3 regions of the Desulfosporomusa polytropa genome follow, and region 1 is predicted to be linked to each of the others. Evidence: riboswitches for the same ligand, from Rfam matches in the RefSeq annotation. Region 1 holds a riboswitch; each other region holds the start of a gene.
The links. A riboswitch is a leader RNA that binds a small molecule or an ion and turns the genes downstream of it on or off. The one in region 1 is predicted to bind thiamine pyrophosphate.
Positions count from the first base shown of each region.

Region 2: linked by a shared signal. The riboswitch ahead of thiT (energy-coupled thiamine transporter ThiT) and the one ahead of thiC (phosphomethylpyrimidine synthase ThiC) in region 1 are both predicted to bind thiamine pyrophosphate.
Region 3: linked by a shared signal. The riboswitch ahead of cytX (putative hydroxymethylpyrimidine transporter CytX) and the one ahead of thiC (phosphomethylpyrimidine synthase ThiC) in region 1 are both predicted to bind thiamine pyrophosphate.

Region 1 covers NZ_AP042400.1:102,909-107,156, reverse strand. The annotation lists gene pyc (pyruvate carboxylase) at 1-3,143, shown strand, start outside; TPP riboswitch at 3,146-3,243, shown strand; gene thiC (phosphomethylpyrimidine synthase ThiC) at 3,312-4,248, shown strand, end outside.
Region 2 covers NZ_AP042400.1:3,467,049-3,471,296, forward strand. The annotation lists gene ACZ449_RS17980 (sigma-54 interaction domain-containing protein) at 1-1,071, opposite strand, end outside; gene ACZ449_RS17985 (thiamine diphosphokinase) at 1,529-2,248, shown strand; TPP riboswitch at 2,319-2,423, shown strand; gene thiT (energy-coupled thiamine transporter ThiT) at 2,489-3,151, shown strand; gene ACZ449_RS17995 (response regulator) at 3,161-4,248, opposite strand, start outside.
Region 3 covers NZ_AP042400.1:3,518,839-3,523,086, reverse strand. The annotation lists gene ACZ449_RS18235 (FAD binding domain-containing protein) at 1-4, shown strand, start outside; gene ACZ449_RS18230 (autotransporter outer membrane beta-barrel domain-containing protein) at 42-1,685, shown strand; TPP riboswitch at 1,794-1,901, shown strand; gene cytX (putative hydroxymethylpyrimidine transporter CytX) at 1,965-3,194, shown strand; gene thiM (hydroxyethylthiazole kinase) at 3,158-3,970, shown strand; gene thiE (thiamine phosphate synthase) at 3,963-4,248, shown strand, end outside.

The DNA.
Region 1 (4,248 bases):
TTACCTTTATTGGCCCTACCATTGAGCACTTAGCTATGTTTGGTGACAAAATTAATGCCCGTACCCAAGCAATAGCTGCAGGTTTACCGGTTATACCAGGAAGCGACGGCCCCGTTCATAGTGTGGAAGATGTCAACGATTTTGCGAAGCGCTATGGCTATCCATTCATTATTAAAGCAATTTTGGGTGGCGGCGGCCGCGGCATGCGGATTGTCCGTTCAGCCGATTCCATCGAAGATTCTTATTTACGCGCCAAATCGGAAGCCAAAGCCGCATTTGGTGATGATCAAATCTATCTTGAACGGCTGATTGAGAATCCCAAACATATCGAAGTTCAAATCCTGGGAGACCATTACGGTGATGTCATCCATTTATATGAAAGAGATTGTTCTGTGCAACGCCGTCACCAAAAGGTAATTGAAATCGCGCCCAGTATCTCGCTGCCCCAAAAATTCCGGCAGGAAATTTGTGATGCCGCTGTTAAGCTGATGGCGGCCGTTGGGTATATTAGTGCCGGCACGGTAGAGTTTTTAGTAACACCTGATCAAAAATTTTATTTCATTGAAGTTAACCCCCGCATCCAGGTAGAACATACCATTAGCGAAATGATCACAGGTATTGATATTGTTCAAGCCCAATTACATATCGCCGATGGTTCCCGCCTGAGCGATGATGAAATCGGTATTCCCGATCAAAACTCCATTACCTGTAACGGTCATGCCATCCAATGCCGGCTAACCACCGAAGATCCGGCTAATAATTTTATGCCTGATACCGGAAAAATAACTGCCTATCGCAGCGGCGGCGGCTTTGGCGTGCGGCTTGATGCCGGTAATGCTTATACTGGGTCGGTGATTACGCCTTTTTATGATTCGCTGTTGGTTAAACTTTCTACCTGGGGTCTTACTCACAAGAGTGCGATTGCCAAAATGAAACGTTGTCTTGGTGAATTCCGTATTCGCGGGATAAAAACTAACATACCCTTTCTTTACAACGTCGTCGACCACCCCGACTTTTTAAGCGGCCAGTATTACACCACCTTTATTGATACATCTCCAGAACTGTTTTTATTCGCTCCCACGCAGGACAGAGGTACCAAATTGCTTACCTTTCTGGCCGAAACCACAGTAAACGGCTTCCCTGGAATTACCAAACGTGCCAAACCAATTTTTCCGCCTGTCCGTCTGCCACAAACCCCTGAGCTTCCTGTTACTACTGGCACCAAACAAATTCTGGACAGCCAAGGCCCTCAAGGCCTGGTAGCCTGGATAAAAGAACAAAAAGAGGTGCTATTGGCAGATACTACACTGCGGGATGCTCCTCAATCACTCTTGGCTACCAGGATGCGAACCCATGATATGGTCAATATCATTGCCCCCACCGCCCATATGCTGCCTAATTTATTTTCGATGGAGATGTGGGGCGGCGCAACTTTTGATGTAGCTTACCGATTTTTACACGAAGACCCCTGGAAGCGCCTGGAAGCCTTGAGAGCACAAGCCCCGAATATTCTATTTCAAATGCTGTTCCGTGCCTCGAATGCAGTTGGTTACACCAGTTATCCGGATAACGTAATTCGTGCCTTTATCGACCAAGCAGCGGCATCAGGTATCGACGTTTTCCGTATTTTCGACAGTTTAAACTGGCTTGAGGCCATGACCGTTTCCATCGATGCTGTGCGCCAGTCTGGCAAGATTGCGGAAGTCGCCTTGTGTTATGCCGGCGATATTCTGGACCCGCTGCGCACTAAGTATGACTTGAAATATTATGTGAACTTAGCAAAAGAAGTCGAACAAGCCGGCGCGCACATTTTGTCTATCAAAGATATGGCCGGACTACTAAAGCCTGAAGCCGCCTATCAACTAGTTTCGTCCCTTAAAGAGGCTGTAGACCTTCCGATCCACCTGCATATGCATGACACCAGTGGTAATGGTATCTACGCCTACGCCCGGGCCATTGATGCTGGTGTAGATATAGTAGATACCGCAGTTTCCTCATTAGCCGGCATGTCATCCCAACCCAGCAGCAATACCTTATACTATGCCTTGCAGGGTCATGCCCGCCAACCTAAGGTAAATATTCACAACTTAAATAAATTGTCTCATTACTGGGAAGATGTTCGCGCCCATTATAAAGATTTTGAAAGCAGCCTCTTTTTCCCTAATCCCGAGGTTTATCAGCACGAAATGCCTGGCGGTCAATATAGCAACCTCAGACAGCAGGCCAAAGCACTCGGACTGGAAAATCAGTGGGACCGCATTAAGGAGGTTTATCGCCAAGTCAATGACCTGTTTGGCGATCTCATCAAAGTAACTCCTTCGTCCAAAATTGTTGGCGATATGGCGTTGTTCATGGTCGAAAATAACCTGACAGAAGACGATATTTATAAAACTGGGGCTAGTTTAGACTTCCCGAACTCTGTCGTGGAATTCTTTTCCGGGCAGATTGGCCAACCGTACCAGGGCTTCCCCCAAGAACTGCAGCGCATTATTTTAAAAGGTAAAGCAGCCTTAACCAAACGTCCTGGCGAACTGCTGGAGGCGACTAACTTTGACCAAATCCGTGAGATGCTGGCTGATGTTCTAGCTCGTCCGGTAACCGAAGGTGATGTGCTGGCTTACTCCCTTTACCCCAAAGTCTTCCTCGATTGGGTTAAGTTTGTTGCTGCCTATGGTGATGTGTCGATGTTAGACACCCCCACTTTTTTACATGGCTTAAACCCGAGGGAAGGAATCCAAGTCGATATTGAAGAAGGAAAAACACTTGTAGTTAAGTTTATCTCTGTTGAAGAACCACTTCCTGACGGCACTCGGATTGTTAACTTTGAGCTTAACGGTTTACCGCGTGAGGTTATCGTTAAAGATAATAGCATCAAGGCCATTACAATCGCGAGAGTGAAAGCAGACAAAGACAACCCCTGCCAGCTTGGCGCTTCTATGACAGGGAAAGTTATTAAAATCATGGTGGAAAAAGGAGTTCCAGTAAAAAAAGGCGAATACTTACTTGTTACTGAAGCCATGAAAATGGAAACGACGATCCAAGCTCCATTTGATGGTGTCGTAAAAGAGCTTTTTGTGAAACCTCATGATCCTGTAGAAACAGGCGATTTATTAATCGAACTCATGAAGATAACAGAAGCATAATTAGTTATAGCTAGGGGGGCCGCATGGCTGAGAGGATTTAATTCCGACCCTTGAACCTGATGTGGTTAATACCACCGTAGGAAAGCTTTATATCAATCTACAAGAAGCTTGCCCGCGTCTTCCCCTTTGCTATAGCTAAAAATACATTTATAGAGGAAGGGGAACACTATGTATACTACACAAATGGATGCCGCTAAAAGAGGGATTCTTACTGAACAAATGCGAATCGTAGCTCAGGAGGAAAGTATTGATATTGAGCTACTGCGCCAACTAATCGCCAGTGGCCGCGTTGCCATTCCTGCCAATAAGCAGCATACCAGTCTCAGCCCCAAAGGAGTCGGGGAAAAACTTCGAACCAAAATCAACGTCAACCTTGGCGTTTCCAAAGACTGCTGTGACCTTGAACTTGAACTAGAAAAAGTAAAAAAAGCCATCGACCTAAAAGCCGAAGCCATTATGGATTTGAGCTGTTATGGTAAAACCCAGGAATTTCGACGCAAGCTGATTGAAATGGCCCCGATCATGATTGGTACTGTACCTATGTATGATGCTATAGGAATGCTTGACAAGGATCTAAAAGACATCACTGTCGATGAATTTTTCTCAGTTGTTGAACGCCATGCCGAAGACGGTGTAGATTTTATGACCATCCATTGTGGCATGAACCGTCAGACAGCCGAACGGGTGAAAAAAAATAAGCGCCTCACCAACATTGTTTCCCGGGGAGGTTCGCTTCTTTTTGCCTGGATGGAACTAAATGACCAGGAAAACCCATTCTATGAGTATTACGACAGACTGCTGGACATCTGTGAAAAATATGATGTGACCATCAGCTTAGGCGATGCCTGCCGTCCAGGTTCGATCAATGACTCTACCGATGCTGCGCAAATCGAAGAACTCATTACCCTCGGCGAATTAACCAAACGCGCCTGGGCCAGAAATGTACAAATCATGATCGAAGGTCCCGGCCATATGGCAATTAATGAAATTGCCGCTAACATGCAACTAGAAAAACGTTTATGCCATGGTGCCCCCTTCTATGTATTAGGTCCACTAGTCACTGATATCGCTCCTGGCTATGACCATATCACCAGCGCCATTGGTG
Region 2 (4,248 bases), 2.3 Mb from region 1:
ACATTGTATATATTTGCTGCCACCAATCCGCTGAAACCGTTTTTCCTGCAATACCCGCAAAAGCTTAACCTGTATCTCCGGACTAATGGAATTAACCTCGTCAAGAAAAATAGTCCCGCCATCGGCTGTTTCAAAAAGGCCCGGCTTGCTAACACTGCCTGTAAAAGCCCCCTTTTCTGTGCCAAAAAATATGCTTTCAAACAAATTTCCGGGTACAGCACTACAATTAATATCAATAAAGGGCTTATATCTTCTGGAGCTAAATGAGTGTATGCCTTGCGCCACAAGCTCTTTTCCCGTTCCAGTGGCTCCGACAATCAGGATTGCTGAATCAGTAAGCGAGACTTTTTTGGCAAAATGAATCACATCTTTCATATTGTCAGCTTGGTGCACAATATCATCAAAGGTGTACATCGCGGCTTGGCCGTCAGGTACTGTACTGCCAATATACGCTTCCAGATTGAACGTGCGTTTTTCCAGCCGTTTTAATACCGACAAATCGCTTTCAAAAACAACGGCACCATACAAATTGTTGTCAACAAACAATGGATAACCGAAATTAATGGTTGTCAATGTTGTGCCATTCTTGGTCTTGAAGCGGTCACACCGGTTAGCAACCGGCTTTTTTGTCCTTAAAATTGTCAGAACTGTACTGTATTCTTCGTTGACATCGTAAATATCGAGCAGATGCTTTCCCTGATAGGCCCGGCTGTCATACCCTTCCAAGGTCTCACTGGCAGGATTGGCAAATAAAAAATACCCGTTACGATCATATATCTGAACCCCTTCGGACATATGTTCAAAAATTTGTTTATAAAAATCAAGCAGTATTCCGTCACTGCTTACATATAACACTTTCCCCGCCGCTTCGGCGATACACCGATATCGGTAAAATTTATTATTAAGTTCTACCATTCCGTGCTCTGTTAGAGCACCACCCAATACATGGTCAATTTTTTGATTTATCAATCCGGCATAGGTAGCATCTTCAAACAGCGCAGAGTTTTCGTTAACCCGCTGCACCGTCTTAATGCGAAGTTCATCATCAAGTTTAATAATCAGATCAAACATTCCATTAAGCCTCCATTTTTCGCTTGCTACCGAAATCGGCCTTAGCTGCATCCATGCCTTCCAGCAGACGTTCCTTTTCATGCAAGCAGAGAGCTCTCTGTCGACAGCAAAGTGGCCCTCCGAACATCTCCCATTCCATGCATAGGAGTGATTTAACAATACTAAGAAAAGTACCCACAACCTATGCGCAGCTAAGTTATGGGTACTTTCTCTATTCAAAACACAAATTCCTTTAAACGCCTTGGTATTACAACCGTCAGCCGTTCTTTTTCTTTGCTATATCATCCCCAAACCCAGAACCTCGTGCTCATACCCTTTGATGGGCGCACCCATATTGAAGGAGACTAACGATGTAATATTTTGTCAACTGCAAATGACATTCGGGTAAAGAAGGATAATAAGACAACAAGGGTGAAGTAAATAATCTGAAGTATTGAAATTTGGACAGGTGTAAAAGATGGCACATAGTTTACAGCTACCGCAAGTTAAACTTTCGTTTAGAAAACCTCTGCCAGAAGCAACGCTGTTGATGACTGCAGGCGGGAGACCGCCGGAAAATAAATGGTTTCTGAAGATAGCAAAAAGTTTTCCCGTATGGTGTATTGACAGTGGCATCCATATTTGCCGGCAAACCAGTATAACACCAGAACGAATTATCGGTGATGGTGACAGCGCCAACCCGGAAGCGTGGGCTTGGGGGAAGAGTCTGGGCGTTCCGGTTGAGGTTTATCCTGAGGATAAGGATTATACCGATCTTCAGCTTGCTTTGCTTAGAGCGAAAGAAATGTACGGTACGGCTACCGCGATTGTCTCCGGTGTATGGGGAGGACGGTTTGACCATGCTTTTAGTAACATCCAATCGTTAGCCGGTTGGGAAGCACTTGGCGTCAAAGGTATTGCCGCCGATGAGTCTGAAGTCTTGTTTTTTTTATCAGGCCAAGATACAGTAAGGATACAAGCTGAAGTAATGCCTGACATCATATCCCTGATTTCCTTATCAAACTGCTGTTTAGGTGTTACGATTGACGGTGTGCGCTGGCCTTTACAAAAAGCCGAACTCCAACGCAACCTGCCCTACGCAATTAGTAATCAGCCGTTAGCCGATTGCCAGGAAGTATCTGTGTCAGTGGATGAAGGCTTATTGGGAGTTTATTTACAATGGAAGCGTGAAAAATAAGAACAAAAGTTACAAAACTTATATATTACTTGTGGTGTAAAAAAAATAGTGCTATAGTGGAATAAAATTCCATATATGCTAGGGGTGCCTTCGGGCTGAGAGATGAAATCAGTATTTCATTAACCCTTAACCTGATCTGGATAATACCAGCGTAGGGAAGCGACTTGAAGTAATAGGGAAAAGCCGCAGTCCTACAAAAGGACTGCGGCTTAAATTATTTTCCAAATGGAGGGTAAAGGTATGAAAGGTAACTTGGTAGAAAACCTCTCAACGATTGTAGCAAGCCCGACTACACTATTGACTCTGGGAGGAATCATTTTGTTAGTCATAGCGCTGCTGCGGATGAAGAAGGTTACATTTACCGCCAGAATGATGGCCCATATCGGACTTGCGCTTGCTCTGGCCACCATCCTGCACGCATTTAAGCTATACCATATGCCTCAAGGGGGCAGCATAACTCTTGGCAGTATGATTCCTCTACTTCTTATGGCGTTTTTTTACGGCCCTGCGGTCGGGTATCTCACCGGGTTTTTATATGGTTTGATTAATTTGATCCAAGATCCCTATATCTTGCACCCGGTACAGGTGTTATTTGATTATCCGTTACCCTTTATGGCTTTAGGCTTAGCGGGATATTTCAAAAAGCGGTATCTGGTGGGAACCGTCGTCGGTATTATTGGCCGGTTTATATTCCATTATATTTCCGGTATCGTATTTTTTGCCAGCTATGCGCCGCCGGAGGTATCGCCATATCTATATTCATTCCTATTTAACGCAAGCTATCTAAGTATGGAATGCATTGTTTGCGTAGTCATCATGCGAATGCTGCCTATTGAACGAATTGAAATGACCATTAGGCGACAGGCACTAATCAGCGATAATTTTAAAGATAATAAAATTTAACTGTATATCTCAATTTTCTGAATACCTAAGTACATCAGCCAGCAGGTTACTCGTATTTTCAAGCTCAATGCTGGTAATTGAGTTTGAGAATTCTTTACTATTCGAAATAGCCCGTACTAAACCGAAATTGTTTTCTATAGTTTGGATCAACTCATTGAATTGCTCAAATAATGGTGGATCAAGCCTTGACATTGTACCAAAATCAAGCAACAGCCTTGGTTTATCGTCTAAGTACTCTTCCAACTCGACCAGCAGGGCCTGAAAACTGGTTAACGTAAGGCTCGCGCTGATAAATACACGAATAAGTTTATCGTCCTGCCTGTTGATGGCATAGGGAGCCGCATACTTGGTTTCAACATCTACCAAAGCCCGCGTATTCTTACTTGCGTTAAGTTTATGAACATTGTATAAATGTTTTTGCAAATCAAACTTCTGCTGGAGTACCTCTTCTATAGCTGTAGCGACTTTGTCCTGGCGAATAGGTTTTACAATAAAATGTCTGGCCCCTCGTTTCAAAGCATCAATAATGACTTCCCGGGACCCCATGGCGCTAACCACGAGAATGCGCGCCTCAGGATAAATAGCTATAATTTTCGAGATAGCCTCGGCACCCCCTAAGCCTTGCATAGTTAGGTCCATTGTCACTAAATCCGGCTTTAATCGGGCATACTCGACAAAGGCTTGCGCACCGTTAGTAACTTCACCCACCACCACATGGCCTAAGGCTGTCACAACGTCCCGCAGCATTTGTCTTATGAATGCCGAATCGTCGGCAATAAGAATGCGCGCCGAACGCCGTTTGAGGCTTTTTTCCTGGGCATCCCAGCTACTCTTAACGCGGCTAATCAACTCATGATGTTTTTCTTTATCAAATGGCTGTTGCAATACGTTAGTCAGGACCACAGACACTGCGTCTACCGATACGGGCTTGACAATAAAGTGTCTGGCACCTTGCGCCAAAGCGTTCAAAATAACACGTTTCTCTTGATGTGCGCTTACCACAATAATAAGAGCTTCAGGATCTGCACTTATAATTTGGGCGGTAGTCTCGGCACCATCACAGCCACCCATAGTCAAATCCATTGTAACAAGATCAG
Region 3 (4,248 bases), 2.2 Mb from region 1:
TTGATAGGTTCATAGATTGTGAGACAAAAAAGGCGCCGACGATGGTAAGACAAACTTTTAAAAGTGGTTTTGACAATTGGCAGAAACAATTGACTACTGCTATTATCTGTGTAGCAACATTACTAATGACGATCACACCAGTTGCTGCCGAGTCCCAGCAGGTTAAGGACTGGAATAGCTCGCTTGCCGCGATTGATGCTCAGATTCAAGCCCAAGGAACCAGTCCGGCTCAGAATGTGAGTGGTCAGAGTGCAGTGAATATTGTTCCTGGTGTTTCGGATGCTTTATTGGAACAAAAAAGACAAATTTTGCTAGCTGCGGGGTTTACTAAGTTTGCCAGCAAAAATTACTATAATAATTTTTATTCGTTTACAAGTACGCCAGGTAGTACTGATACGGCGGTTCAGATCGTGGAAACTGAGCAAGACCTGAAACTTGTCCGCAGAGGCAATCATCTGAAATCAGATGAGATTACCCAAGGTTATTTAGGTGCATGGTGGTCGGATAAATACTATTCTGTGAAGGATTCACGCAATGCACAGGCGATATTGGCTGGCTGGGGTTCTGATTTACAGGATATTTATGTGATTTCCGTACCAAAAGGGACGGAGCTTATTGCTGGTACCGCATCGCCAATGGCTGCTGGAAGTGAATATCGTAGCGGGGGAGCTTATCAGTATTGGAAACGTAGTGGTCAACCTGAAAATACAATGTCCTGGCTGGTATATGCTTTGTATGCGCCTAATTATCTATCAAGTTATAGTGCGGCAATTACCAATGGACAGAACCTAAGCCGAGGAATTATTGACGACTTAGAGCTACATATGTATGAGCTGCGTAATTCTCAAGTCGTAGCAGGAAAAGAAAATAATGATATATGGGTAAGTCCTTTTGGCAATGATACGAGCTATACGAATAGTTCTGGATCTAACTATCATGCGCAGACGAAAGGTCTGCAGTTGGGATGGGAAAAACTAGTTAAAGGGGCTGCTGTTGGGGAAAAGAATAAAGTGTATGTGGGTTTCATTGCTGGACATGGAGAAACTAATCAAAGGAATACGGCAAGTAACGTAAATAATGAAATAACAGGAAATTATGGTGGCCTCTATTCTGTAATCAGGACACCAATGGAAGCCAACCGTTCCGGTTATTTTAATGCCGCCTTAATAGTTGGCAATTTGGATTTTACCAATAAAGTGCCAGGTTATTATGGGTATGGTCTTAAACAGCAGTATTCGGGACGGCTGTTTGTTACTTCGTTGGAACATGGTGTGACTTTTCAACAGAAGCACGGTTTGGTCCTGGAACCACAAATGCAATTATCATATATTGGTATCCATCAGGGAGGCTTTACCGATAATGTGGGAGCAAATGTGTCTCTAAAAAAAGGTGACTCCTTACAAGGGCGGCTAGGTCTGCAACTGCGCAAGGTGGTAATGCAAAGTAACGGAAACGTAATGAATACTTCGCTCGGGGTAAATTATATCCATGAGTTTAAAGGCGATAATGTAGCCGATATTTCGGGTGAGCAAAGCCAAAACAGACTTGGAAGCAATATGTATCAAATCAACTTGGGGTTGAAAGCTGGTTTAAGCAACAATTTATATGTAGAAGGACAATTCAGCAAACTATTTGGCGATAAACGTGGTTGTCAGGGAAATCTGTCCTTAAAGGGATATTGGTAAGAAGAAAAAGTAACGCGCACCCGGTTGTTGGACGGCATTTCTATAATTTGTAAATTAATTACTTGAAAATAGTGATGAGATATGTTACTATGAGCCTGAAAAGAATATCGACGTTTCAAGGGGGGCTGGAAAGGCCGGCTGAGATATAGATCAAAATCTATGACCCTTTAACCTGATCTGGGTAATGCCAGCGTAGGGATGGTATAGCGTTTTTTGTACTTTAAGCGCATCCTTATGGGTGTGCTTTTTATTTTTTTATAAAAAGGGGTGGAATGTTGAATGTCGAATGAAAATCATACATTAGGGTTTAACCATTACTTGTTTTTGTGGTTTGGTGCTGCTGTATCTATTGCTGAGATTTTAACAGGCGGACTTTTGGCTCCGCTTGGTTTTAAGAGTGGCGTAGCAGCTATTGTGATTGGCCATGTGGTCGGTACTGGTATTTTAGTGTTGGGTGGGATAATTGGTACACAAGAACGGATACCGGCGCTGGTATCTACTCGAATTTCTTTTGGTGAATATGGTTCCTACTTATTTTCTGTGTTAAATGTTTTGCAATTGGTAGGTTGGACGGCAGTTATGATTATTGCGGCGGCCCGCTCAGCCAACGAGATTAGCAAGCTGCTCTGGGGCATGGATCAGCTCTCCGTATGGACGATTGGCATTGGCGGCTTAGTTCTCTTATGGATTGTTCTTGGCCGGGAAGGTGGCTTGAAAAAAGCCAATATGCTGGCTGTATTCCTGTTGTTTGGTATCACCCTGGTGTTAAGTACTGTTGTATTTAAAGATAGCACAGCATTATCCGCGCCGCCAGCCGGTGGCATGTCTTTCGGCCAAGCCTTAGAATTAAGTGTCATTATGCCGCTTTCTTGGCTGCCCTTGATTGCGGATTATACACGTTTTGCCAAAAATAAAAAAAGCGCAGCTTGGGGGAGTGGCTTAGGTTACTTTGCGGGCAGCTGCTGGATGTATATTATTGGGCTGGGAGCTGCCATTGCTGCTGGCAATGCAGAACCTTCAGCCATGATGTTGGCCGCCAATCTAGGGTTATCAGCACTAGGAATTGTAGTTTTGGCAACGGTAACAACTACTTTTTTGGATGCCTATTCAGCAGGTGTGAGTTTTGCGAATATTTTCCCGAAACTTAATGAGAAACGGATAGCTTTGGTTATGACGGTAATTGGTACAATGGCTGCTCTGTGGTTTAATATTGAGCAGTATGAGAGTTTCCTGATTATTATTGGCTCTGTGTTTGCTCCGTTGTTTGCTGTTTTGTTGACAGAGTATTTTATTGTTAAAAACCGCAAGGTTCAAGCTAAAATGCTTATTAATTGGGGGGCGCTGCTTGTTTGGGCACTTGGGGTAGGAATGTACTATCAGTTTATTAAGATGGACTTTGTATTAGGCGCCACTATACCAGTGATGCTGATTACTGCGCTACTCTATAAAGTGATATGGGGGGTTACAAAACAATGGAACTACTGCAAAAAATATCCGATAGCCTCTTAGAATTGAAAAACAAAAAACCATTGGTGCATCATATTACAAACTATGTGACGGTAAATGATTGTGCCAATATAACATTGGCCATTGGTGCTTCACCGGTTATGGCGGATGATATCGCGGAAGTAACAGAAATGGTGTCATTTGCTTCTGCCTTGGTATTGAATATCGGAACGTTGAATTCCCGGAGTATTGATTCTATGCTAGCTGTCGGCAAAAAAGCCAGGGAAAAAGGCATTCCCATTGTTTTTGATCCAGTGGGAGTGGGAGCTACCGCTCTTCGTACAGCGACAGCTAAGCGAATTATTCAGGAGGTTTGTCCGTCGGTGATTCGTGGCAATATGTCGGAGATGAAAATAATTGCTGGAGTTGCTGCAGATATCAAGGGTGTTGATTCAGTTGCTGACGAGGTAGACGGAGAAAAAGTGGCGCGGCAGCTTTCTGAGAAACTGGGCTGCGTAATTGCTATCACTGGTAAACAGGATATTATTGCCCGCGGAGATGAGCTGTGCCGTATTAATAATGGTCATGCAATATTGTCGCAGGTAACAGGTACTGGTTGTATGGCTACTTCCCTGATTGCTTGTTACTGTGGCGCAACTGAGGATTGGTTTACTGGAGCAGTGGCCGGTGTAATGACCATGGGCTTAGCTGGTGAGTTGGCGCAGCAATCGTTACAAACAGGTGAAGGTATTGGAACCTTCCGGGTTCGCTTGTTTGATGCAGTATGGCTGATGACACCAGAAGTCATTAAGAAAGGTGGCAGAATTACAAATGGATAAAAGGAATAGTAACTATTCTTTATATTTAGTAACAGATAGTGGGTTGCTTGGCGATAAAGATCTTGCCAAAACAGTGGAACAAGCGATTCAGGGTGGCGTCACGGTGGTGCAGGTAAGAGAAAAGAATCTATCATCATTAGAATTTTATCAAGTGGCGTTAGCGATAAAAGGTGTTACTGAAAAATATGGTGTGCCGTTGATTGTGAATGATCGGGCAGATATTGCGTTGGCAGTAGATGCGGCAGGTCTACATATTGGGCAAGAAGATCTACCAGTAG